One region of the Proteus sp. G2626 genome, then DNA from elsewhere that is predicted to be linked to it. Evidence: predicted binding sites of a transcription regulator. Region 1 holds the regulator's gene; each other region holds the start of a gene.
The links. The regulator CRP, encoded in region 1, controls carbon source genes, mostly activating them, when cyclic AMP is high. The targets are predictions, from matches to a motif close to ATGTGANNNNNNTCACAT.

Region 1 (7,912 bases):
TCTGTGGGGGCAAAAGAATCAGGAATAGATAGACATCCATCCATCATATCCATCACTTCATCTCCGGTGCTGACAATTTCAGGATTGATTAGGGCAATCGGTTGATCTCTATTGTCAGAAACATCAATAACAACAATGCGTTTAGATACATTAACCTGAGGTGCCGCTAAGCCAATACCTCGTTCTGCGTACATGGTTTCAATCATGTCATCGATTAATGTGCGTATTTCGTCATCTACTTTTTCCACTGGTACTGCGACTCTGCGCAGACGCTCATCAGGAAAACGCAGGAGCGTTAATACAGCCATGGATACCTCATTTTATCGCTAATTACATATGTACTACGGTCTCGCGGTAAGCGTATCACAAAATCATCAACGATAAACCGCACCTTTTGTGTGATTTGTTCTATTTTTAATCATATTCACATGGGTGATTAAAGTCTCATAATTATGTAATTAAACTACATTTATTTATGATTTGAATACATAAACACATGGCTGAATCGTGTCTGCATGTGAAAAAAAATTACAAAAGGGCTTTTATTAACCAATAAAATAGAGTACATTATCTCTCGTAGGGTACAGAGGTAAGATGTTCTATCTTTCAGACCTTTTACTTCACGTAATCGGATTTAGCTGAATATTAGCTGCCCCAGTCGACTTTATTTCGACTGGGGCATTTTTTTATCTAAAATTTACTGAAGTGATTTGTGCTAGAAGTGAAAGGGGAAAGGTGATTTTCCCCTCATTAATAAAAGATCAGTCAGTGTTGGTGGGCAAAGACGGTATTAAGCGTTATCGTCGTTTACAGGCGCTTTTTCTGTGCCTGAAAACCATTCATTAAGTGTGTTACGCAGTTTATCAATACCTATTTTTTTCAATGACGAAAAATATTCAATACGAATATCACCGACTTTATTCGCTAATGCTACACGTACACTCATTAATTGTTGTTTACGGGCACCAGATGCCAGTTTATCTGCTTTAGTCAGTAAAACGAGTGTCGGGAGTTCAGATTCAACAGCCCAGTCGATCATTTGCATATCGAGATCTTTTAATGGATGACGAATATCCATTAAAATAACAACACCTTTTAAGCACTCTCTTTTTTGTAAGTATTCACCTAAAGAACGTTGCCATTTACGCTTCATTTCTTCAGGAACTTGGGCATAACCATAGCCTGGTAAATCGACTAAGCGTAAACCTTCTTCAATTTGAAAGAGGTTGATTAATTGAGTACGGCCTGGGGTTTTACTGGTTCTTGCTAATCCATTTTGTTGGGTTAATGCATTTAAAGCACTGGATTTACCGGCATTAGAGCGACCCGCAAAGGCAATTTCAATCCCTGTATCTGGCGGTAAATGACGGATATCAGGAGCACTGATGATGAAATGTGCTTTTTGGTAATTAAATTGGGCCATTATGGTATAAACCTCTCTGAAATAATGCGGCTTCTCATGCATACTCATTTCAATTCTGCATGAGAATGAATATCTAAAATATTTATTCGCTCTATTTTGGCGCAATTTAATGACTTATAACAGCGTTTAAAAATTAAAATTTACTCTGTTATGACGTAATAAGACTTATTGAGCGTAAATAAAGGTAAATGATTGGCACTATTTACCTCAGCGAATTAGAATCGCTGCATATTAAGTAAGTTGTAGACTATTAAAGTAAAGGATCCCTGCATGTTAAAACGTTTTCTTGTCACCTTCGTTACCGCTTGCACTTTAACAACAGCGACTTTTGCAATGGCAACGGGAGAAACCTTCGTTAAATTAGTCACCTCTGAAGGCAATATTGAATTAGCACTGGATAATAAAAAAGCCCCAATAACAACGAAAAACTTTATTCAGTATGTCGAAGATGGATACTATAACGGCACAACTTTTCATCGTGTTATCCCAGGTTTTATGGTTCAAGGTGGTGGCTTCACAGCTGATTTACAACAAAAGCAAACTAGAGCGCCCATTAAAAATGAAGCTGATAATGGGTTACGAAATGTAAAAGGCTCTATTGCTATGGCACGCACATCAGATAAAGACAGTGCAACCAGCCAATTTTTCATTAATGTAGCTGATAATGCCTTTTTAGATCACGGTCAACGTGATTTTGGTTATGCCGTATTTGGTAAAGTGGTAAAGGGTATGGACGTGGTGGATAAAATTTCACAAGCTCAAACTCGTAATATTGGCCCTTACCAAAATGTACCAGTAAAAACAGTCACTATTTTATCTGCTGAAGTTGTAAAAGAATAAGCGCATTATTAGGATAGAATATTTACGTATTCTAATAAGATAAAATGCATATAAACCGGGATGAGCTTGTTCATTCCGGGATTTTTAGTATGAAAAAAATATTTTTTATTACCTCTTTTTTCGTGTGATCTACTGTAATAAGTATTAACTACGTTATTAATCACTCTATTTATTGTCGATTACCACCCTTTTTGTTATTGCGCAATAAATCAGCAGGTTTTCTTGCTTACTATTCATATTTTATACCTGTGCTATGATAATCGGCTTTGTTGTACCCAAGTCGGTTAAACAACGAGCTATTTTGGCAAAGACATACTCGCTTTAAAATAGTAATAAAATAAATAATGATAAGAAAATCAGTCGGATAGGCTAATATGCTGTTACTTATTGATAATTACGACTCGTTTACCTACAACCTCTATCAATATTTCTGTGAATTGGGTGCTGAGGTTGTTGTTAAGCGTAACGATGAGATTGGACTTAAAGAGATAGAAAAGATGATGCCAGCACATCTTGTTATCTCACCAGGGCCTTGTACTCCTGATGAAGCCGGGATCTCTCTTGAGGCTATACAGCGGTTTGCCGGTGAAATCCCTATTCTTGGCGTTTGTCTTGGACATCAAGCAATAGGGCAAGCTTTTGGTGCATCTGTTATCAGAGCACGAGAAGTTATGCATGGTAAAAATTCATTGATACACCATAACCAACAAGGGGTTTTTAAAGGACTTAATCGTCCTTTAAGTGTAACGCGCTATCACTCTTTAGTGATAGATGCTACGACGTTACCAGTGCCTTTTGAAGTAACGGCATGGAGCCAACATGATGGCAATGTTGATGAAATTATGGGTATTCGTCATCGTACACTTCCAATTGAAGGGGTTCAGTTTCACCCAGAAAGTATTTTAAGTGAACAAGGCCATGAGTTATTAAATAATTTTCTTAAATATTAATAAGATAGTATTTAAATAACAAAATAACGCCTTTTTATACAAAACCACATTTGATTTTTTATTCATATTTAGTGATTATATTTTCATATTAAAGACGAATAACGATCAGGTGGGGTAATGACAAAACAAAGTATCAACCGGGCAACTTACGATCAAGTAATGTTGCCAATTTATTCACCCGCAGAATTTATTCCTGTTAAAGGGGTGGGAAGTCGAGTTTGGGATCAGCAAGGAAAATCTTATATTGATTTTGCTGGTGGTATTGCCGTGTTGGCATTAGGACATGCTCATCCTGCTCTCAATCAAGCATTGAAAGAACAAAGTGAAAAACTTTGGCATGTGAGTAATATTTTCACGAATGAGCCTGCACTGCGTTTAGCACAAAAGCTCATTGATAACACATTTGCAGAACGTGTCTTTTTTGCTAATTCTGGCGCCGAAGCAAATGAGGCCGCATTTAAACTCGCTCGCCATTATGCAATCACCCGCCATCATCCTTATAAAACCAAAATTATTGCCTTTCACCATGCCTTCCATGGTCGAACCTTGTTTACAGTATCGGTTGGAGGACAACCTAAATACGCCGATGGTTTTGGCCCAAAACCTGCTGATATCGTACATATTCCTTTTAATGATTTAGATGCAGTGAAAGCCGTTATTGATGATCATACTTGTGCCGTTGTGTTAGAGCCAGTACAAGGTGAAGGTGGTGTAACAGCAGCAACCCCTGAATTTATGAGAGGGCTACGTGAGCTGTGCGATAAACATCAAGCATTACTTGTCCTTGATGAAGTACAAACAGGTATGGGGCGTACAGGTAAGCTTTTTGCTTATATGCATTATGATGTGACACCAGACATTATTACCACGGCAAAGGCACTCGGAAGTGGTTTTCCGCTCAGTGCGATGTTAACGACACAAGAGATAGCGTCAGTAATGGGGGTAGGAACTCATGGTACAACTTATGGGGGGAATCCATTAGCGTGTGCAGTGGGCAATGTCGCTTTTGATTTAATCAATACACCTGAGGTACTTAAGGGAGTAGAAAAGCGCTATCAGTGGATTGTAGACGAGCTCACAGCAATAAATCAAACCTACAACGTCTTTTCGCAAATCCGTGGGCAAGGATTATTGATTGGCGCACAACTCGCACCACAATATGAAGGCAAAGCAAAAATATTATTAGGGCTGGCTGCAAAGCAGGGATTAATGATGTTAAATGCAGGCGCTGATGTTATGCGTTTTACACCCTCATTAATTATTACCCAAGAAGAATTACAAGAGGGGATGGTCGCATTAAAAGCCGCCATTGCCGCGTTTGTAGAAGGGGTATAGTTATTAAAAAACCCCATCAGCAAGGATGGGGTTCATACCGTTCTTTTTATCAATAGCTCTTTTGTATAGAGCTATTGTTTGTTCGGGTGGGGAAAATTAGCGAGTTCCGTAAACGACGATAGTTTTACCGTGTGCTGAGATCAGGTTTTGATCTTCTAGCATTTTAAGAATACGGCCTACAGTTTCGCGTGAACAACCCACGATTTGACCAATTTCCTGACGTGTAATTTTAATTTGCATGCCATCAGGGTGTGTCATCGCATCAGGTTGTTTTGCTAAGTTTAATAAGGTTTGTGCAATACGGCCTGTTACATCAAGGAAAGCAAGGTTACCTACTTTTTCTGATGTGGTTTGTAATCTGTTCGCCATTTGAGCTGATAGGCGCATCAGAATGTCAGGGTTAACCTGAATTAATTGGCGGAATTTTTTATAGGAAATTTCTGCTACTTCACAGGCTGTTTTTGCTCTAACCCATGCACTACGTTCTTGATCTTCTTCAAATAATCCGAGTTCACCGATGAAATCCCCCTGATTTAGGTAGGAGAGGATCATTTCTTTTCCTTCTTCATCTTTAATAAGAACAGCCACGGAACCTTTAACAATATAATAAAGTGTTTCCGCTTTCTCACCTTGGTGGATCAGCGTGCTCTTGGATGGATATTTGTGAATATGGCAGTGTGACAAAAACCATTCAAGAGTCGGGTCTGTTTGCGGCTTGCCGAGAACCATTCGCGTTATCCTCTGTACGTTAAATGCAGCCTTTCAAAACGGATAGGCTCCCTTTTGAGACAGCGTGCTTAAAAATCCTATCTTGACCTATTAACTTCCTGAGAACACGGTAAGTTAATATGGAGTAGATTATAATAAATGAGAAAATAATGCATTGATCTTAACCACTATCATCAAGCAGATATTGTTTTTAACACAATTAGTGCATTAAGTCTCGTTTTACGCAGTCAGCATAATAAACCTATTTGCTAATTGCTAGTTGAATTATGAGAATGTACTCTTTTAGTTTCTGTCATGTTTAGGGGAAAATAAATGGAAGCACGCGTTAAGTGGGTTGAAGATTTATCTTTTGTTGGGGAATCTTCATCGGGTCATCAAATTATGATGGATGGAAACTCTGGTGATAAAGCACCAAGCCCAATGGAAATGGTCTTAATTGCTGCGGGTGGATGTAGTGCTATTGATGTCGTCAGTATTTTACGTAAAGGTCGTCATCAAGTGACTGATTGTGAAGTGAAATTAACTTCAGAGCGTCGAGAAGAAGCCCCTCGTTTATTCACTGATATCAATTTGCATTTTATCGTTTCAGGTAAAGAACTCACAGATAAAATTGTTGAACGAGCGGTTCAATTATCTGCAGAAAAATATTGTTCTGTTTCTTTAATGTTAGGAAAAGCAGCTAATATTACACATTCATTTGAAATAAAAGATGCTGAATAAATTTGATATTTTAAAATAAAGTTTAATTTAGAAATAATATCCCTTAATTAAGGGGATATTATTTTTATAGAAATAGATTTTATTTTGGTTAACTGATTTTTTCGCCATTTAATAATTTTTTGACTAATGGCGCCATAATTAATTCCATTGCTAATCCTAATTTCCCACCAGGCACGACAATCGTATTGATTGTTGACATAAATGAGCCATGCAACATCGCGAGTAAATAAGGAAAATCAATATCGGTTAAGCCTCGAAAACGAATAACAATAAAACTTTCATCGAGTGTTGGGATAGCTTTAGCTGAAAATGGGTTTGATGTATCGACAGTAGGCACTCGTTGGAAGTTGATGTGGGTACGCGAAAATTGTGGAATGATGTAGTTAATATAATCATCCATTGAGCGAACAACAGAATCTCGAACCGCTTCTTGTGAGTGTCCTCGTTCAGTAGTATCTCGGATAAGCTTTTGTATCCATTCAAGGTTCACAATAGGGACAACACCAACCAGTAAATCAACATGTTGTGCAACATTATGTTCGTTGGTGACAACACCTCCGTGTAACCCTTCATAAAAGAGAACATCGGTATTATCGGGTAATGGTTCCCAAGGAGTAAATGTTCCTGGTAATTGGTTGTAGGGGGTCGCTTCATCATAAGAGTGTAAATATTTACGTGATTGACCTTGTCCTGTTTCGCTATAGTGGCTGAATGTGGAACTCAGTAGGCTAAAATCATTTGCTTCAGGGCCAAAATAGCTAATATGTCGACCCTGCTCTTTGGCTTTTCTTATCGCCATATCCATTTCAGGGCGAGTATAACGATGAAAACTGTCTCCATCAATTAATGCGGCATTTGCACTAAGTTGTTGGAATATTTTACGAAAAGCTTGGCTTGTTGTGGTGGTTCCTGCACCACTTGAGCCCGTAACGGCGATGATAGGATGTTTGACTGACATAGGTTATCCTTTTGCAAAATAAGGTTAGCCCTTATTGATGGCGATATTACGCTCTGGGTAACTAATCAGAGCGAAATTGCGAGGCAGGCATAATATTGACGCTTTCATGAAGCTCAGACCAAACTAACACGGCCTCGCCAGATTTAAGTTGTTTTTTTACGTCGGCGACTTTTTGTTCAAGCGTCTTTTCTTGGATACCATAATCTGTGCCTTCTCGTAAAACGAAACTTTCAATAAGATTATCTAGTGTCTCTGTGGAAAGTTCGTTCCAAGGTATTATCATTGGGTTTTCTCCAAATAAGCGGATAACCAGTCAGGTATCCGACTCTCAAGCCACATCACTGGTTTCGAGAGTTTTCCGCTGACAAACCCCACATGCCCACCAAATTCGGTAAGTTGATACTCAATATTATTAGGTAGTGTTGTGATATCTGGAATTACATCCGCAGACATGAAAGGATCATCTTTAGCATGAATGATAAGCGTTGTTTTCTTTATTTTATTTAATAAAGGCAATGCACTGCATTGGCGATAATAATCTAACGCATCTTTAAATCCGTGAATTTTGGATGTAATAAGGTCGTCAAACTGACGCAGCTTTTTGATCGACTTTATCGTCAATAAGCTGATCGGTAATGATTCTGGGTAGCGGATCAGCTTGCGTGTCGCGTTACTTTTTAGCCCTTTTAATAGATACCATTGATAAAAACGGGAAAACCCATGTTCAATTTTGGTTGAACAAGGTTCTAGCATTAATGGTGCTGATACAATAACAGCAGCATCTACAACGGCACTCTCACCACTTTCAGCAAGGTAATAAGCAAGCATATTACCGCCAAGAGAGTAGCCGACGGCTGCTGTAGGTTGTTTACCAAACTCCTGTTTTAGCCAATTTAAAAAATAGCGAGCATCTTCGGTTTCACCTGAGTGATAGATGCGTTTTTGTCTATTGGGTTC
Region 2 (7,912 bases), on a different contig from region 1:
GAGTTGATGAAGAAATGGAGGGAATAAGAAAGAAAAGAGACAATTTACTCTTACTTAAAATTCGCTATCAAGCTTTGAGCCAAGAAGCATCACCTCAAAGCCTTTATCATTTTAACAAATTAGATGATAAAACAAAAAAAACAATTTTATTAAGCTATCAAAAAGAAAAAGATGAATTCGATAGTAATATAAAAGTATTAGAAACTGAAATTGAAATAAATAATAGAAACCAATCACTAATCTATAATGATTTATTATCATTAAAAAACATACAAGCAAATATAAAAAACCGATTTATTATTAGAAAGGAACTTTACAATAAAAAAACAATTAGCAAAATGGAATATCTTGAAAGTGAGAAGGAACTATTAGAAATAAATCGCTCAATCACAATAAAAAACGCAGAATATCATATTATTAAAAGCCAAAAAAAACAATTAAATAAAAAATTAAATCAACTAGAAAAAAAGAAAAAATTAGAATGGCATGATAAATATAAACAGTATGAAAATGAGCTATTAATTTATGCTCAAAACCTTAATCACCTCCAAAAACGACAGCAACTCAAAACAATACGTTCACCTATCACTGGAACGATACAACAAGTTTCTGTTTATACACTCGGCAGTGTATTACAACCTGCTCAAAGTGTTATGACAGTCGTACCAGATAATCAAGTGAATATTGCAGAGGTTAATCTGCTAAATAGAGATATTGGTTTTATTCACATAGGGCAAAAAGCAATGATAAAAATAGATGCTTTTCCTTATACACGTTATGGCACAATTGAAGGAGAAATTATTAATATCGCTAAAGATTCTGTTCAACATGAACAATTAGGTTTAGTTTATCCCGCTACAATTAAATTAAATACACAAACTATTGAAAAGAATAATCGGCAATATCAGCTTACTCCCGGTATGTCTTTAGTCGCCGAAATAATTACGGATAAACGTCGTGTTATTGATTATGTTTTAAGCCCAATAGAGGTTTATCGACATAATTCACTGACTGAAAAGTAAAATCGGGTACTTAACACCATGAAAAATAAAACTAACTTAATAAAAGAAAAACAATATCATTGTTCTATTATTGATGGTTTAATTTATTTTGCCAAAAAAAACAATGGAAATATAAAAAAAGAAAATGTCATCCATTTTATTGGCAAAGATAATTTATTTAACAAATGGAATATTTTAGATGCTGCACACTTACTTAATTTAAAATGTAAATTTGATATCCTTGACTACGAAAATAAAAACTCTCACCTCATAAATACTCTTATTGAAATAAACAATAAATGGTATATTTTAAAAGAAATAAGAAGTAAACTATTAATTATATTTGATATAAAAAATAATATTACCATTGAATATGAATTAGATAAAAATCAAAAACTAAATATAGCATTATTTATTAATAAACAACATAATCCATTATGGAATAAATTTAATATCACTTGGTTTATTTCTACTATTTTAAAACAAAAAAAATCACTCTTATTGGTTTTTATTTTATCATGCTGTAGCCAGCTCTTCGCATTAGTTAACCCTTTAATTTTTGAAACATTAATCGATAAGGTATTAACAGGAAGAAATTTATCAAACTTACATTTACTGGGCTATTTATTGCTCTTAATTGCAATCACTGAACCTGTTTATCTTTTTCTTCGAGACAAATTGTATACATTTATTTCTTGTCAATTTAGTGCTGATTTTTCAGGAAAAATTTATCAGCATCTTATTCGCTTACCGAGTTCTTTTTTTAATCAACGACAATCAGGTCAAATAATTGCACGCATTCAAGAGCTTTCGCACATTCGTCAATTTATGACTGGTTCCGCATTGATGTTAGTGCTCGACCTCATTTTTATTATTGTGTTTCTTTCTGTAATGTTTACTTATTCAGCATCATTAACTTGGATAACGTTAGGTGCATTAATTCTTTATTTTACACTTTGGCTGATCCTTGGCCCAATGATCCGTTATTGGGTTGAGCAGGAATATCAAGCAAATGCTGATAATACTAGTCTACTAACCGAAGCAATTAGCGGTATAGAAACTATCAAAATTACAGCAACAGAAAGCTATTTTATCGAAAAATGGCAATATAAGCTCACCGAGCATATTAACAAACGGTTTTCAGCAACCCAAAAAACCTTATTAGCTCAACAAGTAATATTCATCATTCATAAAATCACAACAGCGATTATTCTGTGGCAAGGTGTTAATTTAATTATTAATACACAAATGACGGTAGGTGAGCTTATTGCATTTAATCTCTTCATTGCGCATATAACACAACCAATTTTACGCTTAGCACAATGCTGGCAAGATTTTCAGCAAACCACTATTTCTCTGCGCCGTATTGGCGAAATTTTAAATGCGCCGACAGAACACCAATATCATGGATTAGCCACGGTGCCCCAAATTACAGGTAGTATTGATTTTTCAAATGTCTATTTTCGTTATACCCATCATACACAAGATGTTCTTGAAGCACTCTCGTTCTCTATTCCTGCTGGGCAATTTATTGGTATCACGGGTCGTTCAGGCTCAGGAAAAAGTACTATCACACGCTTAATTCAACGACTCTATACTCCTCAACAAGGACAAATTTATATTGACGGCATGGATTTAGCTATCGCTGATCCTCTCTCTTTGCGCCAAAGTATCAGTATCGTTTTACAAGAAAGTTTTTTATTTAGTGGATCTATTGTCGAAAATATTCGTTTATCAAAACCCAATGCGAATGAACAAGAGATAATAGAAGCATGCCAACTTGCAGGTGCTCTAGATTTTATTGAGCAACTTCCTTTGAGATTTAACACTCAAGTCGGAGAAAAAGGTGCCAATTTATCAGGAGGGCAACGCCAGCGTATTGCACTGGCAAGAGCTTTACTAACAAATCCACGCATTCTTATTTTAGATGAAGCCACATCAGCATTAGATTACATCTCAGAAGCACAGATTTTGGCAAGTTTACCTCAGATTTGTCAAAACAGAACCGTCATTAGTATTGCACATCGCCTCAATACATTAGCACATGCAGATTATATTTATGTTATAGACAAAGGACGGGTATTGGAAGAAGGAACTCATGTGGGTTTACTTGAAAATAACACACTTTATTACCAATTATGGAAACAGCAAATGCAATAATAATGTTTAAAAAACAAGAAAGGCTCGAAATACCGAGCCTTCAAGATATTACTGATAATTAGATCAATAATTAGTAAAGCATACGAGCACGGATTGTTCCTGGTAATGCTTTGAGCTTTTGTAACACTAACTCAGCTTGAGCCTTCGTTTGTGTTGTAATATCAATCACAACATAACCTACGTTGCCAGAGGTACGTAAAAATTGTGCTGCCACGTTGATGTTTTCTTCAGTAAACACTTTGTTGATGCTATTCATCATACCTGGTCGGTTCTCATGAATATGCAGTAAACGGTTTACATCATCACCATGGCTTGGTAACGATACTTCAGGGAAGTTAACTGCAGATAATGTAGAGCCGTTATCTGAATATTTCGCCAATTTACCTGCAACTTCATAACCAATATTTTCTTGTGCTTCTTGTGTTGAACCACCGATATGTGGCGTTAATATCACATTATCGAACTTGATAAGTTCAGATACAAACGGATCGTTAGGATCGTTATTTGCACCAGGTTCAGATGGGAATACGTCAACCGCTGCACCAGATAAATGCTTTGATTCTAACGCTTGTGCTAATGCAGGAATATCAACTACCGTACCACGAGAAGCGTTGATAAGAATTGAGCCTGGCTTCATGCGTTGAATTTCTTCATGCCCAATCATATTTTTTGTGGAAGGCGTTTCTGGCACATGTAAGCTGACAATATCACTCATATTCAATAGTTCAGATAAATGGCGAATTTGTGTTGCATTACCCAGTGGTAGCTTGTTTTCAATATCGTAAAAATAGACATCTAAACCGACACTTTCAGCCAAAATACCTAACTGTGTACCAATGTGCCCATAACCTATAATACCCAGTTTTTTACCACGAGCTTCAAAACAACCTTTGGCTTGCTTATCCCAAACTCCACGATGCGCTTTCGCATTTGCCTCAGGAATACGACGCAATAATAACAGTAATTCACCTAACACCATCTCAGCCACGGAACGAGTGTTCGAGAAAGGCGCATTGAAGACAGGAATACCGCGACGAGCTGCTGCTTCTAAATCAACCTGATTAGTCCCGATACAGAAGCATCCTACAGCAACTAATTTTTCTGCGGCTGCAAAAATTTCTTCTGTTAAATGAGTGCGGGAACGAAGACCAACAAAACGCGCATCACGGATAGCTTCTTTTAATTCTTCGTCCGATAATGCACCTTTATGATATTCAATGTTGGTATAACCCGCAGCTCTTAAGTTTTCTACTGCACTTTGGTGCACACCTTCAAGAAGTAGAAACTTTATTTTGTCTTTTTCCAAAGATACTTTGACCATTTACCCTGCCCTATCGTTATTACATTTAATGAAAAACAAAATCCTGTCTCATCAACATAACAAAAATAGAGTTTGTGGCAATACAACCGATTGCAGTGATGACAGAATAAGCGATAAAGAAAGCGATTTTCTACCGAGTAAAATGATTTTGACTTTGAAAAAGGCAGGATTTTAAAGAGAGATATAACTATGGTGTGATATATATCACTGAATTTGCATTTTCTAAAATAATTTTAAAAAGAGGTCGCCATCGCCACCTCTTTTTAGTCATCTTACTTAATAGTTTTAACTCCTTCAGACGTTCCCATTAAAACGACATTTGCACCACGATTAGCAAATAATCCTACTGTAACCACGCCTGGAATACTGTTAATTTTATTTTCCAGTTCAATAGGGTTAAGAATCGTTAAGTTATGAACGTCTAAAATAACGTTACCGTTATCTGTTACTACGTTTTCACGATATTCAGGTAAGCCACCCAGTTTAACTAATTCACGAGCCACATAAGAGCGTGCCATTGGAATAACTTCGACAGGTAGAGGGAATTTACCTAATACATCAACTTGTTTAGATTCATCAACGATACAGATAAATGTTTTTGCCACTCCCGCAATAATTTTTTCTCGCGTTAATGCGGCACCGCCACCTTTGATCATTTGCATCTGGTGGTTAATTTCATCAGCACCATCCACATAGATATCTAAAGAATCGACTTCATTACAGTCAAAAACAGGAATACCATAACTTTTTAGCTTTGCCGTTGATGCTTCTGAACTTGAAACAGTACCTTCGATTTGACCTTTTATTGTCGCTAATGCGTCAATAAAATGAGAAGCCGTAGAGCCTGTTCCTACCCCCACGATAGTGCCAGGTTTCACATATTCAAGCGCCGCCCAACCTACTGCTTTTTTCAATTCATCCTGAGTCATTTAAAAAAACCTTATTTATCACATTAATGGACTAAGAATAGCATATTGCATTCAAAACTAGCACGAGACACATCAAAAACTGAGAAGCAACATTTTAACTCATTACAACAAAAAATATGGCATAGTAAGCAACAGAACATAAATCAAAGAGAGTCTGTTAATGAAACGCCCTGATTATCGAGCATTACAAGCCCTTGATGCCGTCATTCGCGAACGTGGTTTTGAAAGAGCTGCACAAAAGTTATGTATTACACAATCTGCCGTTTCACAACGCATTAAACAATTAGAAAACTTATTCGGGCAACCGTTATTGGTGCGAACTGTTCCACCACAACCCACCGAGCAAGGGCAAAAACTACTGGCGTTATTGCATCAAGTAGAATTACTTGAAGAACAATGGTTAGGTGATGAAAATAGTGGCTCTACACCGCTTTTACTCTCTTTAGCGGTAAATGCCGATAGCTTAGCAACGTGGCTATTACCCGCTTTACACCCCGTATTAACACAACTGCCTATTCGACTTAATATCCAAGTTGAAGACGAAACGCGAACACAAGAACGTTTAAGACGAGGCGAAGTAGTGGGTGCAATCAGTATTCAGCCACAGGCATTACCAAGTTGCCTTGTTGATCAATTAGGCGCTCTTGATTACCTATTTGTAGCCTCTCCTGATTTTGCTCAACGCTATTTTGCAAACGGGGTCACTAAATCGTCGCTATTAAAAGCCCCTGCTGTCGCATTTGACCATCTTGATGATATGCATCAGGCATTTTTACAACAAAACTTTGGTTTATCTCCGGGCAGTGTACCTTGCCATATCGTTAATTCTTCCGAGGCTTTTGTGCAATTAGCAAAACAAGGGTCGACATGTTGTATGATCCCTCATCTACAAATTGCTAATGAGCTAAAGAGTGGAGAGTTGGTTGATTTAACGCCAGGGCTTTACCAACGACGTATGCTTTATTGGCACCGCTTTGCGCCAGAAAGTAGAACTATGAGAAAAGTGACAGACGCACTGGTTGATTTTGGCCGTAAGGTTTTAAAACAAGGTGAAGAATAACACGACTATTTTCATCTTCTAACACAAAAAATAGGCTTCATATGAAGCCTATTTTATTTTTATAACAATAAGATTATTGAGTACGTTTTAATTCAAAAACAACATCCACATAATCTTTAAATTCGATGCTTTGTTGTTCATACGTTTCTTGCACCGCAGCTGGCGCTTGGGCTTTTAATGCCATCGCATCCATACGCACTTGTGTGATTGGATAAGGTGTCGCCTCTGGTGCACGATAGCTTACGCTATAAACTGCACCTAAATCAGCACCAAAACCTTTCGCAACTGAGGTTGCTTGATCAATGGCATTTTTAATGGCCACTTCTCGAGCTTTTACTTTGTATTGTTCTGGATTATTTACGCCAAACTCAACGTTATTAATTTCATTTAAACCCGCCGCTAATGCGCCATCAAGTAACGTATTAAGCTGTTCTAATTTCTTAATTTTAACATTTACAGTACGTGTTGCGGTATAACCATTAATCACTGAACGCTCCGCTTTTTTATCATATTCATAGTTTGGTTGAGTACGAATATTAGCGGCCTCTATATCTTCCTTCACAACACCATTTTCTTTTAAGAAGGCAAAATATTTTGCAACACGCTCATCGACTTGTTTCTTAGCCTGAGCCGCATCTTTTGCTCTTTCGTTAACCTGAATATTTAATGTCGCCATATCAGGAGTGGCTTTAATTGTCGCATTACCAGATGTTGTAATATGTGGTCCTTCTGGTTCCGAAGCAGCTAGTGCAATGGAAGGTAATCCCAGCGTAAACACGGATGCTAATACAATCGTTCTTAATTTCACAAAAAACCCCCTGACAAAATTAATTTTAATGTCCTGTTTTTAGGACTAAGAAGAACATTAGCATATATGATGTAAAGTTCTTTAAGATTAAAAGAGAGTTTTCCATCCTTGTGCAGCTAATTGAACAGCAATAAACCACATCACACATCCTACAAATAAATTAATAATGCGTTGAGAGCGTGTTTTGCTTAATATCGGCGAAAACCAAGCCGCAAGTAGTGATAACGCAAAAAACCAACTGATAGAAGCCAATATCGCACCAATCGTAAACCAAGGGCGAAGCTCTGTGGTTAATTGTCCACCAATACTGCCTATCACAACAAAAGTATCTAAATAAACATGAGGATTAAGCCAAGTTACGGCAATTAATGTCACAATCACACGCCAACGGCTTTTTACCTGATTTTCACTTTGTGATAATTCGATATCTTTTGAAAAAGCTGTTTTAAATGCATTCCAACCATACCAAAGTAAAAATGCCACTCCTCCCCATGTGATCAATAATAAAAGCGTTTCTGATTGACTAAGTAATGTACTGCCACCAAAAACACCTGCTGTTATTAATACAACATCACTTAATGCGCATAAAAATGCACTCATTAAATGAAATTGTTTTTTACTTCCTTGCTGTAA
Region 3 (7,912 bases), on a different contig from region 1:
ATCCCTTTTTCAAGAGCAATAAAAACGGCGCGTTCGCAATGAAAACGTTGGGTAATAATAGTAAAGCCATCCGTGCCAAAGACTTCCTTTGTCCGCACAACAGAATCTAGTGTTCTGAATCCTGCAAAATCCATTACGATACGAGAAGCTGGAATACCTGCTTTAATGAGATCTTTACGCATCGTATTAGGCTCGTTATAGCTATGCTTTGCATTATCTCCACTTAACAATAAATATTGAATTTTACCACTATTATAGGCATTAACAGCACCCTGTATGCGATATTGATAAAATTGATTAATGTAACCACTGGTGTAGTATTTGGATGTACCCAAAACCATTCCCACTTTTTTAGCGGGTAATTTATCAATATCTTCAAAGATATAAGGGCTTGTTTTCCACCCGATCCAGCGATCGCAGGCAATTAGCGTGACAGCAAGTAGAATAAACAGTGTAAGAAAGAGATAAATGAGGCGTTTTAGCATGTCCTTGCCTTAATGACGCATGACTTTAATAATGCTTAAGGCTACTTGAGCGGAGATAGGGAAGCAAGAAAAAAGCGCCTCATATTAAGTAATGACGCGCTTTTCAGAATGGTACTTAGTGACAAAAACTGACTTAGAATGACGTTCTTTTATAAATGCGGTATTCAGGTTGCCAATAATTACGTTCAATCGCTTCTTCTAAAGCCGAATCTGAGGTGACAGTAGCAACACCTTGGACTTGTGCTTCCTTTGCAACTTGTTTTGCAATATAACGCGAAACTTGTTGAATATCTGCCAGTAAAGGTAATAGAGAGCCATTACCGTCTTTTGCCATTGGTGAGCAATCAGCTAATGCACGACTTGCAACCATTAACATGGCATCAGTCACACGTTTAGCACCACAGGCAATAACACCTAACCCAATGCCTGGGAAGATATAAGAGTTATTACATTGTGCAATTGGATACTCTTTATCTTTGTATTTTACAGGTGCAAATGGGCTACCCGTTGCAACTAAAGCTTGGCCATCCGTCCAATTGATAATATCTTCAGGGCGCGCTTCAACACGTGAAGTTGGGTTAGATAATGGCATCACGATAGGGCGTTCACAGTGTTTGTGCATTTCACGAATAATTTCTTCAGTGAATAACCCTGCTTGTCCTGATACACCAATTAGGATCGTTGGTTTTGCATTCTTAACCACTTCTAACAGTGAAATCGCATCGCTTTCAGTTTCCCAATTAGCAAGAGTTTCACTTTTTTGGATAAGTTTGCTTTGGAAATCAAGTAAATTTGGCAGTTTATCTGTTAATAAGCCAAAACGGTCAACCATGAAGATACGCTTACGCGCTTGTTCATCGCTTAAGCCTTCAGATTTCATTTGGGCAATGATTTGCTCAGCAATACCACAACCTGCGGAGCCTGCACCTAAGAAAGTGACGGTTTGGTCTTTTAATTGACGACCTGCAGCACGACTAGCTGCAATCAGACTCCCTAAGGTAACAGACGCAGTACCTTGAATATCATCGTTAAAACAACATAACTCATCACGATAACGGTTTAGTAAAGGCATTGCATTTTTTTGCGCGAAGTCTTCAAATTGCAGTAAAACATTTGGCCAGCGACGTTTAACCGCTTGAATAAATTCATCAACGAACTCGTTATATTCATCACCAGTAATACGAGGATGGCGCCATCCCATATACAGTGGATCGTTTAAACGCTGTGGGTTATTAGTACCAACATCAAGTACAACAGGCAGTGTGTACGCGGGGCTGATACCGCCACACGCGGTATATAAAGAGAGTTTACCGATAGGAATTCCCATACCGCCGATACCTTGGTCACCTAAACCAAGAATACGTTCGCCATCAGTAACAACAATTACTTTTACATTTTGTTTAGTGGCGTTTTGTAGCATATCGTCGATATTGGCACGGTTAGGATAAGAGATAAACAAGCCACGAGCACGACGATAAATATCAGAGAAATGTTCACAAGCTTCACCCACTGTTGGTGTGTAAATGATTGGCATCATTTCAGTCAGGTGAGATTCCAATAAACGATAAAACAGGGTTTCATTGGTATCTTGGATGTTTCTTAGGTAAATGTGTTTATCGTTATCGTTTTTGAAATCAAGATATTGGCGATAAGCGCGTTCAACCTGCTCTTCAATAGTTTCAACTGCTTCAGGCAGTAAACCATGTAAGTTAAAGGTGCTGCGTTCTTCTTCGCTGAAAGCACTACCTTTATTTAACAGGGGAAATTCAAGCAGGATTGGGCCTGCATACGGGATGTAGAGAGGGCGTTTACTTTCGTGTTCCAGTTCCATGAAAAATACTCTTGTAAGGCAGTTAGTCACATGACAATTGTAGATCCTACAAAATAATAAAAATATGTACAGCTTATGTTATTTTTTTATGATTTTTATGCTTAGAAATGAGAGATAGATACGGTTGTTACAACTTTTTCTGGTAAGCATCAGCAAAATTTACATGCTGATGCTTTTTTAAGAGAGATTTTTAGAGGAATAAGTTAAAACTTTTTACAAAGTGATGCGTTGCATTTGGCGACAACCTAAAGCAGTTAATGTTGCTTGTGTTGCATCCCATTGCGTTAAAATTGTCTCTGCTTTTTCGATTAAGACAGCCGATTCAATATCCATCACACTCTCACCTGCCATATTTAACAAAATTAAAGCTGCTTGTAATGGCGGTAAACTTGGATTGAATGCAGCATTTTCTGCGTAACTACCTTGGAAAATTTTGCCATTTTTCATTTGAACGGCAATACCACTATGCGACTCGCTATAAGGCGCATGGCTACGATTAGTGGCTTGTAGCGCTTGTTGCGCTAATTCACTAGGATTATCAATTTTGTAGTCGTGATTAACTTTATCCATCAATAGTGAAGTAATATTGAGATCTTTTGGACCAAAGCTATCGGGTAAATAATCTCCCAATGTTGCCAATTTTCTACCTGGTAATTGAATTTGAATGTGAGTGCCACTGTTGAGCTCATTCATAAACTGGCGACAATGACCACAAGGTGTATAGTTAACAGTGATTGAGATTAAGCGAGATTCGCCACGTAACCATGCGTGAGTTACCGCACTTTGTTCAGCATGGACGGTTTGTTGTAGTGGTGCACCAGCGAATTCCATATTGGCACCGAAGTAGAGATTACCACTTTCACCACGCGCAACTGCACCGACTTTAAAATTAGAGATGGGTGCAACAGCACAAGCAGCAGCAACCGGTAAAAGTGCTAGGGCTAAGGCATCATCATTACATTGTAACTGTGTTTTTATGGCGTTGACCTGCTCTGCCGTAAACATTGCAGGAAATTCATCCTGCTCAAGATAAGGAGCAAGTGCTTGTTGTAACTGAGGGGATAAATCTGACCAAACTGCCTGAAAACGAGTATGCATACATGAGTCTCCCATTAATCTTTCTGTATTATAAGATTCTAGGCATCTTTACCCATTCTTATATGTGATGAAAATCATATTTTCAATGAAACAATTGCAACAAATTCATTAATTGAGAGATGTATCTCAAATTTATAGTAAAAATCCCCGAAATAAATTTAATTAAATCGGGGATTTAAGAATGGAGAGTAAGAAAGATATCAACTATAAAGATGCAAAATAATAGGGAAGATAAATGGCGCAGTAAGGGATGTAATAATCCCACAGGTCATTAATGCCAATGAACTGTAAGCACCTTCGATATAATCCACTTCTGCGGCTCTTGCTGTTCCGACTGCGTGAGAAACGGTTCCCATTGCTAAACCACGAGAGGCGTGAGTGGGAATACGCAATATCTTGAATAGAGTGTGACCAAAAATGGCACCTAAAATACCTACTGCAATAACACATGCAGCACTGATTGCAGGAATACCACCTATAGAGTCTGCGACAGCCATTGCGATAGGGGTTGTGACCGATTTAGGTAAGACTGATGCGGCAATTTCAGGTGTTGCTCCTGCCCATAAGGCAATCGCAGTACCACTGACCATTGCAGCAACACTACCAATAAAGCAAATGCTTATCAGTGACTTCCACTGTGCGCGAATTTGGTGTAATTGCTGATAAAGCGGGATAGCTAAAGCCACAACGGCAGGTTGTAATAAATCATTTAAAATACGACTACCCGCGAAATAGTGTTCGTATGGCGTATGTGTAATTAACAAGATAGGAATAATAACCGCAATACCAATAAGTAAAGGGTTCAATATAGGTAATTTATAACGAGCAGCAAGCTTACGTGATAAATAAAAGATAATTATGGTTAAAGGAAGTGACCACCAAATATTCATTAACACTAACATTTTTTCTTCTCACTTAATGCTTTATCATCATCTTTTTCTTTTGTTTCAATAACATCTTCCACTAAGTCTGGTTTTGAACCCACGATAACACGCTCACGATGGACATAATGTGAACAGTAAGCAACCAGTGCCATAACCCCAAAAGTACTGACTACACAGGATAAAACGATAGGGAAAAGTTGCTGGCTTAATAAATCATAATAATTCATTACGGCTACCCCGATAGGGATAAAGAGCAATGACATATTTTTTAACAGTATATTGGCGCCAGGTTTGACCCAACGTAAAGGAATAAGTTGGAAAGCAAGTAAACCAAAAAGGATGAGTAAGCCAACAATACTACCAGGAACCGCAAAGGGTAGAAGGGCGGAAATAAGATTACCTGCAAAAAGACAAAGATAAAGAACCAAAAAAGATCGTAGATAATGCCAAAGTGTAATCTGCAATCGTGCCCGTTTAGATTTCATAAGTAAGTGTCCCAAATCAACTAACAGAATTATCATACACCGATTTTGAAAGTGTGCTATGGATCACAATAAAAAAAGAGCGGGGCTCTAATAGAACCCCGCCATTTATTTGTTTGGCAAATGAATCTTGGTTGTTATTTCACTTGTTGACCTGGTTTTGCACCAGAGTCTGGGCTAAGTAAGAAGATATCTTTATCGCCTGGACCTGCGGCCATGACCATGCCTTCTGAAATACCAAAACGCATTTTACGAGGTGCTAAGTTTGCCACCATCACCGTCAAGCGACCTTCTAACACTTTAGGATCTGGGTATGCAGTACGAATACCTGAAAATACTTGGCGAGTTTCGCCACCTAAGTCTAAAACTAATTTCAGCAGTTTGTCTGAGCCTTCAACAAAATCCGCTAGTTTAATTTCAGCGATACGCATATCGATTTTTGCAAAATCATCAAACTTAATCGTTTCTTGAATAGGTGAATCTGCTAATGGGCCAGTGACTTCTTTTACTGGCGCAATGGTGCTTTTAGATGCTTCAACCATCGCATTAGCTTTATCCATTTCAATACGATTAAACAGCGCTTTGAATTTTGTAATTTCTTGGCCTAATAGCGGTTGTGCAAGAGCATTCCATGTTAATTGGGTTTGTAAAAATGCTTCTGAACGTTCTGTCAGTGAAGGTAATACAGGTTTCAGATACGTCATCAGTACTCGGAATAAGTTAATCCCCATGGTACAGATTGCTTGTAACTGAGCATCTTGACCTTCTTGTTTTGCTACGACCCACGGCGCTTTTTCGTCGATATAACGGTTAGCTTCGTCAGCTAATGCCATAATTTCACGAATGGCTTTACCAAATTCACGGTTTTCAAATGATTGAGCAATGGTGTCTTGCATATCAACGAAGTGTTGATAAAGCTTAGCATCATCTAAAGTATCTGCTAATTTGCCATCAAAACGTTTGCTGATAAAACCCGCAGTACGCGATGCTAGATTAACGACTTTATTTACAATGTCGCTGTTTACGCGTTGAACAAAGTCTTCTAAGTTTAGATCAATATCGTCAATGCGTGATGAAAGTTTGGCTGCATAGTAGTAACGCAGGCAATCAGCATCAAAATGATCAAGGTAAGCACGCGCTGTAATAAAGGTGCCACGAGATTTAGACATCTTCGCGCCATTTACAGTGACATAACCATGAACAAACAGGTTCGTTGGTTTACGATATTCGCTACCTTCTAACATGGCAGGCCAGAATAAACTGTGGAAATAGACAATATCTTTACCAATAAAGTGATAAAGGTCAGTTTTGCTGTCTTTATTCCAAAACTCATCGAAACTTAAGTCACCCCGTTTTTCACATAAGTTTAAAAATGAGCTCATGTAGCCAATCGGTGCATCTAGCCATACATAGAAATATTTACCCGGAGCATCTGGAATTTCGAAACCGAAATAGGGTGCATCACGAGTGATATCCCATTGTTGTAAACCGCTGTCGAACCACTCTTGCATTTTATTTGCAACTTGCTCTTGCAGTGCGCCAGAGCGTATCCAATCTTGTAACATGTTGCTAAATGCAGGTAAGTCAAAGAAATAGTGTTCTGTTTCACGCATGACAGGAGTTGATCCTGAAACGACAGAACGTGGATTAATTAATTCTGTTGGGCTGTAAGTTGAGCCACACACTTCACAGTTATCACCGTATTGATCTTGTGCTTTACATTTAGGACAAGTGCCTTTCACAAAACGGTCAGGTAAGAACATGCCTTTTTCTTCATCATAAAGCTGAGAAATCGTTTTGCTTTTGATGTGGCCATTCTTTTTCAGTGCCAGATAAATTTTAGTCGATAATTGGCGACTTTCTTCACTGTGAGTAGAGTGATAATTATCATAACTGATATTGAAGCCAGCAAAATCCTGTTGATGCTCTTTGCTCATTTCTTCAATCATGGCTTCTGGGGTAATACCCAGTTGTTGTGCCTTTAGCATAATTGGTGTGCCGTGAGCATCGTCAGCGCAGATGAAATGAACTTCTTTGCCGCGCATTCGTTGATAACGGACCCAGATATCTGCCTGAATGTGCTCAAGGATATGACCGAGATGAATTGAACCGTTAGCATAAGGTAACGCGCAGGTTACCAATAATTTATTCGCGACGTGAGACATAGTAAGGATCTTACTTCCATAAAATTAATAAAGGGGCTTTGATGTTAACCGATCCGTCATGATGTCGCTAGGGCAATAATGGAGTTTTTGCAAGAGAAATTTCAGTTGGCAAATTGAGGTAAGGCATTATCGTAGTCATCTACTATCTGATATGATAGATACACTCATATATTTAATAAATAATGAAAACGAGAGGAGCCGGGATGAGTGATAAATCCCCCGAGCAGACCACCCCTGAGATTCTGAACGAAAAAGTTTCAGGTGTCTTGTCTACTTTTGAACACCCGACATTGAAACGTAATCTGCTTTCTCTAAAAGCATTACATCAATGTGCGATGATTGACGATGTTCTTCATATCGAGTTAGTGATGCCGTTTGTTTGGAAAAAACCATTCCAAGTGCTAATTGAAGAAAAAACAGCTGAACTTCGTAATATCACTGGCGCAAAAGCGATTGAATGGAAGCTCAAACATAATATTTCAACCTTACGTCGTGCAAATGATCTGCCCGGTGTTAATGGTGTGCGTAATATTCTTGCTGTGAGCTCTGGTAAAGGTGGTGTAGGTAAATCAAGTACAGCCGTTAACCTTGCACTAGCCCTTGCACAAGAAGGTGCTAAAGTGGGTATTCTTGATGCAGATATTTATGGTCCGTCTATTCCTAATATGTTAGGTACCACAATGGAGCGTCCTACGTCCCCTGATGGACAACATATGGCACCAATTATGGCTTATGGATTAGCGTCTAACTCTATCGGTTATTTAGTCACTGACGATAACGCGATGGTATGGCGTGGACCTATGGCGAGCAAAGCGTTAATGCAAATGCTCCAAGATACGCTATGGCCCGACTTAGATTATCTCGTTATCGATATGCCACCGGGAACTGGTGATATTCAATTAACCTTATCCCAAAACATCCCTGTAACTGCGGCCGTTGTGGTAACAACACCACAAGATATTGCATT
Region 4 (7,912 bases), on a different contig from region 1:
TCACAAGCTCAAGAGTTGATAACACAAGCCCCCTTAGCATTTGTAGGTGTTTTTCAAAACCAGCCCATTGCACTTATTTGTGACTATGCTGAAAAACTCAAGTTATCTGCCATTCAATTACATGGGCAAGAAGATACTCAGTTTATTGAGCAACTTAGACAAAAAATTCAACCTAGCTGTGAGATTTGGCAAGCAATAAACATGGCAATCCACAGTGATATCCCTCCTGTTTTACACGTTAATAAATATGTACTTGATAACGGCACAGGCGGTACAGGAACAACGTTTAATTGGCAAAAAATTCCAAACACAATACGTGAAAAAGCATTACTTGCAGGCGGTCTTAATAGTGAAAACTGTTTGGATGCCGTTAAAACAGGCTGTATCGGGCTTGATTTTAACTCTGGAGTAGAATCAGCTCCTGGCATAAAAGATGCACAACGTCTGAAACAAGTATTTGCACAATTACAGCTAAACTAAATTTCATAAAGATAAAATTTTAAACAGGATGACATCACAATGAGAAAACTTAACCCCTACTTTGGCGAATTTGGTGGCCAATATGTACCTGAAATCTTAATTCCTGCCTTGGATCAACTCGAACAAGCGTTTATTGATGCACAAAACGATCCGTCATTTCAGCAAGAATTCCAAGATTTATTAAAAAATTATGCAGGTAGGCCAACAGCATTAACCCTTTGCCGTAATTTAACAGAAGGCACGCGAACTCGTTTATATCTAAAACGTGAAGATTTACTGCATGGTGGCGCTCATAAAACTAACCAAGTATTAGGTCAAGCACTACTGGCAAAACGTATGGGAAAAACCGAAATAATTGCAGAAACGGGTGCTGGTCAACATGGTGTTGCAACTGCTTTGGCCTGCGCACTACTTAATATGAAATGTCGTATCTATATGGGTGCAAAAGACGTTGAACGTCAATCACCTAACGTCTTTCGTATGCGTTTAATGGGGGCTGAAGTTATTCCCGTTCATAGTGGTTCATCTACCCTAAAAGATGCCTGTAATGAAGCATTACGCGACTGGTCTGGTTGTTACGATCGCGCTCACTATTTACTAGGAACAGCCGCAGGCCCACATCCTTATCCAACAATTGTACGTGAATTCCAACGTATGATTGGTGATGAAGCTAAAGCGCAGATCCTAGAGCGTGAAGGCCGTCTACCCGATGCAGCTATTGCCTGTATTGGTGGTGGTTCAAATGCTATCGGATTATTTGCTTCATTTATTCCTGAAACGTCAGTACAGCTAATTGGTGTTGAACCTGCAGGTAAAGGCATTGAAACGGGTGAACATGGTGCACCACTGAAACATGGTAAATTAGGGATCTATTTTGGGATGAAATCCCCTATTATGCAGACTGATGAAGGACAAATCGAAGAGTCATATTCAATTTCAGCAGGCCTTGATTTCCCATCTGTCGGGCCACAGCACGCACATTTAAATAGCATTGGTCGTGCTGATTATGTTTCTGTTACCGATGATGAAGCCATTGAAGCCTTTAAAGCACTTTCTCGCCGAGAAGGGATTATTCCAGCATTAGAATCTTCTCATGCTCTAGCTTACGCACTTAAATTAATTGCACAAAATCCTGATAAAGAGCAATTACTGATTGTGAACTTATCAGGCCGTGGCGATAAAGACATTTTTACTGTAAACGATATTTTAGCAGCAAGAGGAGAAATCTAATGAGCCGTTATCAAAACTGCTTTGATGCATTAGCACAAAAACAACAAGGTGCATTTGTTCCCTTTGTCACATTAGGTGATCCTTCTCCTGAGCTGTCACTACAAATTATTGATGCGTTAATTGAAGGTGGTGCAGATGCTTTAGAGATTGGTATTCCTTTTTCCGATCCTCTTGCTGATGGCCCTACTATTCAAGGTGCTAATTTGCGTGCCCTCAATGTTGGTGTAACACCCACCGATTGCTTTGCTCTATTAACCAATGTACGTAAAAAACACCCTAATATTCCTATTGGTCTATTAGTTTATGCCAACCTTGTTTTTAGTAATGGTATTGATAACTTTTATAGTAAATGCCAACAAGCTGGTGTCGATTCTGTCTTAATTGGTGATGTGCCCTTACGTGAATCAAAAGAGTTCCGAGAAGCAGCGCAACGAGCGAATATCGATCCTATCTTTATTTGCCCGCCTAATGCTGATGATGAGCTTTTACAAGAATTAGCCATCTCAGGTAAAGGCTATACCTATTTACTCTCAAGAGCTGGCGTGACAGGGACAGATAAACGTGCTGAACAATCGCTAACACACCTTACAGATAAATTAAAAACCTATAATGCACCACCTGCATTGCAAGGATTTGGTATTTCAGAGCCAAAACAAGTCAAAGAAGCTATTGCAAATGGTGCCACGGGTGCTATTTCAGGATCTGCCGTAGTACAAATTATTGAGAAAAACCTTCATCAACCTGAAATAATGCTTAAAGCGCTCACTCAATTTGCCAAAGAAATGAAAGTGGCAACAATCGTCTAATGTTCTTATTGGATCCGCTTTAGAAGAATAGTTTGCTATTTTTCTAAGCGGATTTCTCTTAATTCATCATTTATTGACTCACGCTTTTGAAAGCCTACTTTGGGGCTTAGTCCGCATGAAATGGCACAATTTCTTTTTTTTTCACAAAAAATAACATAATCAATATCTACAAAAATTTGGCAATATTTTATTTTTTGCACATACTTTATAAAGCGCTTTATGTTTTCTTTTCAAAAATACTCAATCAATTATGCAATGTATAAGGAGTTTGATAATGAAACTATGGGCAAAAATCTCCGCTGTCATGGCGGCATTACTGATGGCATTTACGTTGTCTGCATGTTCTCCAACTGCAACATCAGAAGGTACTGGGGGTTATTTTGATGACTCCGTGATCACCACCAAAGTTAAAACAGCACTAATCGGTGAAAAAAACCTTAATTCAACACAAATTAGCGTTGAGACATTTAAAGGTAAAGTTCAACTAAGTGGTTTCGTCTCTTCTCAAGCGGATGCTAATCGTGCCATTGAAACAACACGCAAAGTTACAGGTGTAAAAGGCGTTATCAACTCAATGGTTGTTCGCTGATCCTCTTTTTATTCTAGTCTTCCTTTAGCTTTACTTTTTAGACCACTTCGGTGGTCTTTTTTCGTTTATGAATTTATGTTTATTTGTCTGGGCTATCATAATGCAGATCAAATTTTGTAAAAAACTCAAATCAATTAAAAATAGCCTGTTTTTATCTCATGCTAAAAATAGCTCACAAAAAGAGCAAAACAAAAGAATTACTAATCATTTCGCGTTCAAAAAATAATCATCCAGTTATTATCAGTGCGGTATCTTATTCGCCCCTTTTATTTCTCTATTCATTTTATCTATTCATTGATAGATAAAGTACTTTTACTAAAATCAAATATAAAGATGCATTTTAAATATACCTATTAAATGCTCCTTTTTATCAATTAAAATGAGTATTTATTAATAATAAATAAAAATAAATAATTTTCATTTTATTCATAGCTAAACATTAAGATGCATATTAAATGCATCTTAAAAGATATTTAAATATTAAATGTTCCTTTTTAAATACATCTTTCTCTATTTAACACTATTTAAAAATGACTCTTATTTTGAGTATTAATAATAAAATGATATCTTTTGGTAATCTAAAAATGAGCCTTGTCTTATGAATTTAAAACATAAAAAAAGCGAAGATAATCTTCGCTTTTCATTATGAGACATTCTTTTAAAGAAAGAATAATTAGAAACGATAACCCACACCAAACATAAATACAAATGGGTCTAAACGTGTTTTAACATCAAAGTCTTTATTACCAACTTCACTGTTGAATCTTGCTTTTGTTTCGATATTCATCCACCAAACAGACGCATTCAGCATCCAGTTTTTATCGAGGTTATAATCTAAACCTGCCTGTGCTGCAAAGCCCCATGAATCCTTAAGATCAAGTCCATTTAAACCTAAACCATCAACAGCTGGGTTGTTATTGAATTTCTCATCAAAGAACGTAGTAAAGTTAAGGCCTGCGCCTAAATAAGGACGTAGTTTATCTTCACCATTACCAAAGTAATATTGTGCCATTAATGTCGGTGGTAAATGTTTAACTTTTGCAATTTCACCCACACCAGTTAATGAAATTTTATGCTCAAAAGGAGTAGCTGCTAATAATTCAACACCAATATTATCAGTGATCATATACCCAAAGGTTAAACCTAATTGAGTATTATTATTTACTTCAAAATGGTCGCCACCTAATATTGCATCAGAACCTGCATTAGGACGAACAGTTGCAGTACCTGCACGGAATAAGAAATCACCCGCTTGGTGAGCGAAAGAAATAGAAGGCGCAAGAGTTGCAGCCGCTAAAATAAGCGCAGAAAGTTTTTTCATTATTTAACCCATTCCTGTAATAAGTAAAATCTCCGCTAAAAATATAACCATTTATTGGTAATTATGATCTAATACCGATCACAACTTTGGAATTATTTTTGCAGAAAGTGTTATTTCTCTTTTTATTATTTATCAATATAATTATTTATAATTGATCCACATCAAATTACACATTAATACCATTTTTTCTTATAATTATATTTATAGTTACTGCTATTTTTTGAATAAAAAATATCTTTAAAAGGCATATTTAAAAATAAGGTTATTCATATGTTAAAATAATGTTTTATTTAATTTAAATAATGAGAGCACAATGATAATGAGTATCAAGAAATAAGCTTAATAAGCGGTTTGATAGAAAATATCCCTTTTTGCTGTTGTAAAAGGTACAATAGCGCTCATTGACTTAGTCTATTTTCACAGGAGCAGTTTCATGCCTACCACGGCACGCACAATCTACCGAGACAGTCTGAATTTTTATAAGAATGAACGACGTAGTATTGTTACTATTAGCGCTATTCTTGCTATTGTTTTAGCGATCATTCATGCATTAATTGGTCCTAATCCTCAAGAGTACCAATTGATGATCGAATTTGTCGCTAATTTTAAAAATACACAGCTCTCATCTACTTCTCCTGCAGAACTAGAAGCCATGTCGAGCAGTGTCGTCGGCATTGCCAAAAAAGTGTTATTGCTCTACGTCTTTGAAACGCTACAACAAAGCCTCTTAGTGCTCACCTTACTGATGTTCGCTATGGCAATTTCAACAGGACATAATGTCACATTAGGTCAGACATTGAATGCAAGCCTACCTCGTTTACCAAAAATGTTTTTATTGATAGTTCTGTGCTCTATTTTGATTAGTGCAGGCTTTATGGTGATGATTATTCCAGGCATTATTTTGTTAATCGGATTTGCGCTAGCACCGGTTGTTTTAGTACGCCAACAAAATATAGGAAGTGCTATACGCTTAGGTTGGAAAATTGGCTTTAATGAATCTGCGGCACTTATCCCTGCTTTAGGCATTTGGATCTTACTGCAGTTTGGTATTGGTTTTGTGGGTAACCTCACCGTTCAATTACCTAATATTGTCCATAACTTCTTATTCTATCTTTTGAAAAATATGGCTTCAGCGTGGATCATAATTTACCTGTTTCGCTTATTTATGTTAGTCGAAAATAAATACACAAAACAGCAAAGTTAATCTTACTGCTAACATAAAATGAAGTGATAAAAATCCCGTATATAAGCTAGCAACTTATCACGGGATTTTTAGTGTCAGTGAGAAAAATCAATCTTAATCAGCACACTTTAGGAGTATCGCGATTACTGGTTATTTGCAAATTTGAGCTATCCTCATCACTGCTTGCTATCTCTTTCTTTAGAGCCTCTTTTCTTGCTTCCTTTTGCTTCTCTTTAATTTGCTGTCGGCTTTGATACAGCCGGATCACAAAATAGAGATCGGGGGCAATAATCAAATCATCTTCATTGAGCGAAATCTTATTACGTTCAATCCAACGATTTAATTCTGTTCTACGGCCTGCTAAAACCAATTTCACACCTTTTATTCGCAACTCTCGTATTAGCTCATCAATAGCAGCAAACACGCTAACATCGTCATAGGTAAAGCTTACAGCTGCATCTACTGCTAACCATGCTGGGCGTTGAGGTGCGTTATCAACGAGCTGAAGTACCCGTTTTTTAAAATAACCCACATTAAAATAAGTCAGCGGTGAATTAAACCGGTACATCATTAAGCCATCAATAGGCTCAATACCATTATCTTTATTCATTGAGTGAACCATACCCTGTTCATCAACACCCAATAACTGATCGCTTGGACGAAAAACAATACGTAAAAATTGTAACAATCCTAATAAAACGGCAAAGCCGATACCGTTAATTAGCCCTGCCAATAACACAGCTAGTAAGGTAAAAGATGCCAATGTAAATGCTTGTTTATTACGCTTACGATAAGACCAAATGTGGCGGATACTCAGCAAAGACCATGAAGAAACAATCAATACGATGCCTAGTGAAGATAATGGAATATAGGCGAGAAAATCGGTCAAAAATAACAGCACAAGCAAAATCACCAACGCTGCAATAATAGAAACTAACTGCGTTTTACCACCGACAGAATCATTGACTGCGGTACGACTGCTTGCAGCACTCACCGCAAATCCTTGAGACAAAGCCGATGCAATATTAGCAATACCTAACGCTTTTAACTCTTGGTCTGCATCGACATCATAACCGTTCTTACTGGCAAAACTGCGAGCTGTCATCATAAAACTAACGAAGCTAATGACCGCCAAGTTTATCGATGGAACTAACAATTCTCTCAAGACACCTGGATGAAATCCTGTCATGGATACAACCGGTAAAAACAGATCAACATTTCCCGCATCTTTATCTACGATAGCAATACCAAAGCTTGCCAAATCAAATTGCCAACTTAAATACGTCATCACGACCATAGCAATTAAGGGGGCTGGCCATCGGCTACGAAAATAGCGAATGCCTAATAATAGAGCTAATGTTATCGCAGACATTAATACGGTGGGTAAATGCGCATCCATTAATCGAAACGGCACTTCAATTAATTTTTCAATTAGGTGATCGGGAGAGGTATCAAAACCAAATACTTTACTGATTTGCCCAACCATAATGGTGATCGCGACACCATTTAAAAGCCCTTGTAAAATAGGTCGAGACAGAAAATCAGTAAAAGCCCCTAACCGAAAATGGCTGGCTAAAATACACCAAAATCCCGTCATTGCCGTCATAATAATCGCAAGTTGCCATCTCGCATTCTCATCACCCGCTGATAATGGAATAACAACAGCGGCAATAACAGCGCAGGTTGCGGCATCAGGCCCTGTAATTAACTGACGCGATGTCCCAAACAACGCATAAATAATCATCGGAAAAATACAGGCATATAATCCAACAATCGCGTTAATCCCTAATAACTCGGTATAAGCAATTGCAACAGGCAATGCAACAGCAGCAACAGAAAGCCCTGCTTTTAAGTCATAGCCAAAATAATCACGCTTATAATTAAACAATAAGCCTAATCCTGGCATCCATTTTATTATTCTTTTTCCGTTCATTGATTTCCTCTTACCAGAAATACTTTTTTATTTATGCATTCATCAAGAAGTGGCAGGTAATGTTGATGAGTTACTGAATAATATACTAGAGTGATGTTTAAATCCTCTTTCATAACTCAAGCTTTAATTTTAATCCCCTCTAAAGATAATTACGTTGATTTTTCATTGAGTTATTTCAGGGGAAAACTATGATCTTTATATAAATCAGCACTTCATCATTAAAGATATGCAATTGTTTACCCATTTTCTGTCGCTTTGCATTAGAATAGCCTAGTTTATGAATTTAATTACCATAGGTTCCTATTTGTTATGAAAAATGGCTGGCTTAAGCAATTACTTGATTTTGCTCCACTATTAGTGTTTTTTATCT

Region 2: serA (phosphoglycerate dehydrogenase) is a predicted target of CRP. The motif match lies at 4,675-4,692, and genes of this name have one in related genera.
Region 3: cdd (cytidine deaminase) is a predicted target of CRP. The motif match lies at 3,477-3,494, and genes of this name have one in related genera.
Region 4: ompW (outer membrane protein OmpW) is a predicted target of CRP. The motif match lies at 4,576-4,593, and genes of this name have one in related genera.

Annotation. Positions count from the first base shown of each region.
Region 1 covers NZ_JAABNH010000025.1:235,171-243,082, forward strand. Annotated here, with positions in the region: gene def (peptide deformylase) at 1-308, opposite strand, end outside; gene GWJ05_RS18805 (hypothetical protein) at 595-642, shown strand; gene yihA (ribosome biogenesis GTP-binding protein YihA/YsxC) at 791-1,423, opposite strand; gene ppiA (peptidylprolyl isomerase A) at 1,694-2,263, shown strand; gene GWJ05_RS10900 (aminodeoxychorismate synthase component II) at 2,638-3,213, shown strand; gene argD (bifunctional acetylornithine/succinyldiaminopimelate transaminase) at 3,331-4,548, shown strand; gene crp (cAMP-activated global transcriptional regulator CRP) at 4,645-5,277, opposite strand; gene GWJ05_RS10915 (OsmC family protein) at 5,590-5,997, shown strand; gene GWJ05_RS10920 (phosphoribulokinase) at 6,086-6,955, opposite strand; gene GWJ05_RS10925 (YheU family protein) at 7,017-7,238, opposite strand; gene GWJ05_RS10930 (hydrolase) at 7,235-7,912, opposite strand, start outside.
Region 2 covers NZ_JAABNH010000013.1:63,027-70,938, forward strand. Annotated here, with positions in the region: gene GWJ05_RS06985 (HlyD family type I secretion periplasmic adaptor subunit) at 1-1,022, shown strand, start outside; gene GWJ05_RS06990 (type I secretion system permease/ATPase) at 1,041-3,161, shown strand; gene serA (phosphoglycerate dehydrogenase) at 3,232-4,482, opposite strand; gene rpiA (ribose-5-phosphate isomerase RpiA) at 4,755-5,411, opposite strand; gene GWJ05_RS07005 (LysR family transcriptional regulator ArgP) at 5,572-6,471, shown strand; gene GWJ05_RS07010 (oxidative stress defense protein) at 6,545-7,279, opposite strand; gene argO (arginine exporter ArgO) at 7,367-7,912, opposite strand, start outside.
Region 3 covers NZ_JAABNH010000029.1:190,533-198,444, forward strand. Annotated here, with positions in the region: gene sanA (outer membrane permeability protein SanA) at 1-485, opposite strand, end outside; gene GWJ05_RS17160 (NAD-dependent malic enzyme) at 619-2,316, opposite strand; gene cdd (cytidine deaminase) at 2,530-3,414, opposite strand; gene GWJ05_RS17170 (CidB/LrgB family autolysis modulator) at 3,615-4,316, opposite strand; gene GWJ05_RS17175 (CidA/LrgA family protein) at 4,310-4,783, opposite strand; gene metG (methionine--tRNA ligase) at 4,918-6,945, opposite strand; gene apbC (iron-sulfur cluster carrier protein ApbC) at 7,149-7,912, shown strand, end outside.
Region 4 covers NZ_JAABNH010000027.1:161,149-169,060, reverse strand. Annotated here, with positions in the region: gene trpCF (bifunctional indole-3-glycerol-phosphate synthase TrpC/phosphoribosylanthranilate isomerase TrpF) at 1-480, shown strand, start outside; gene trpB (tryptophan synthase subunit beta) at 520-1,710, shown strand; gene trpA (tryptophan synthase subunit alpha) at 1,710-2,516, shown strand; gene GWJ05_RS13315 (BON domain-containing protein) at 2,791-3,105, shown strand; gene ompW (outer membrane protein OmpW) at 3,779-4,426, opposite strand; gene GWJ05_RS13305 (YciC family protein) at 4,860-5,630, shown strand; gene GWJ05_RS13300 (SulP family inorganic anion transporter) at 5,728-7,542, opposite strand; partial or broken gene GWJ05_RS13295 (septation protein A) at 7,852-7,912, shown strand, end outside.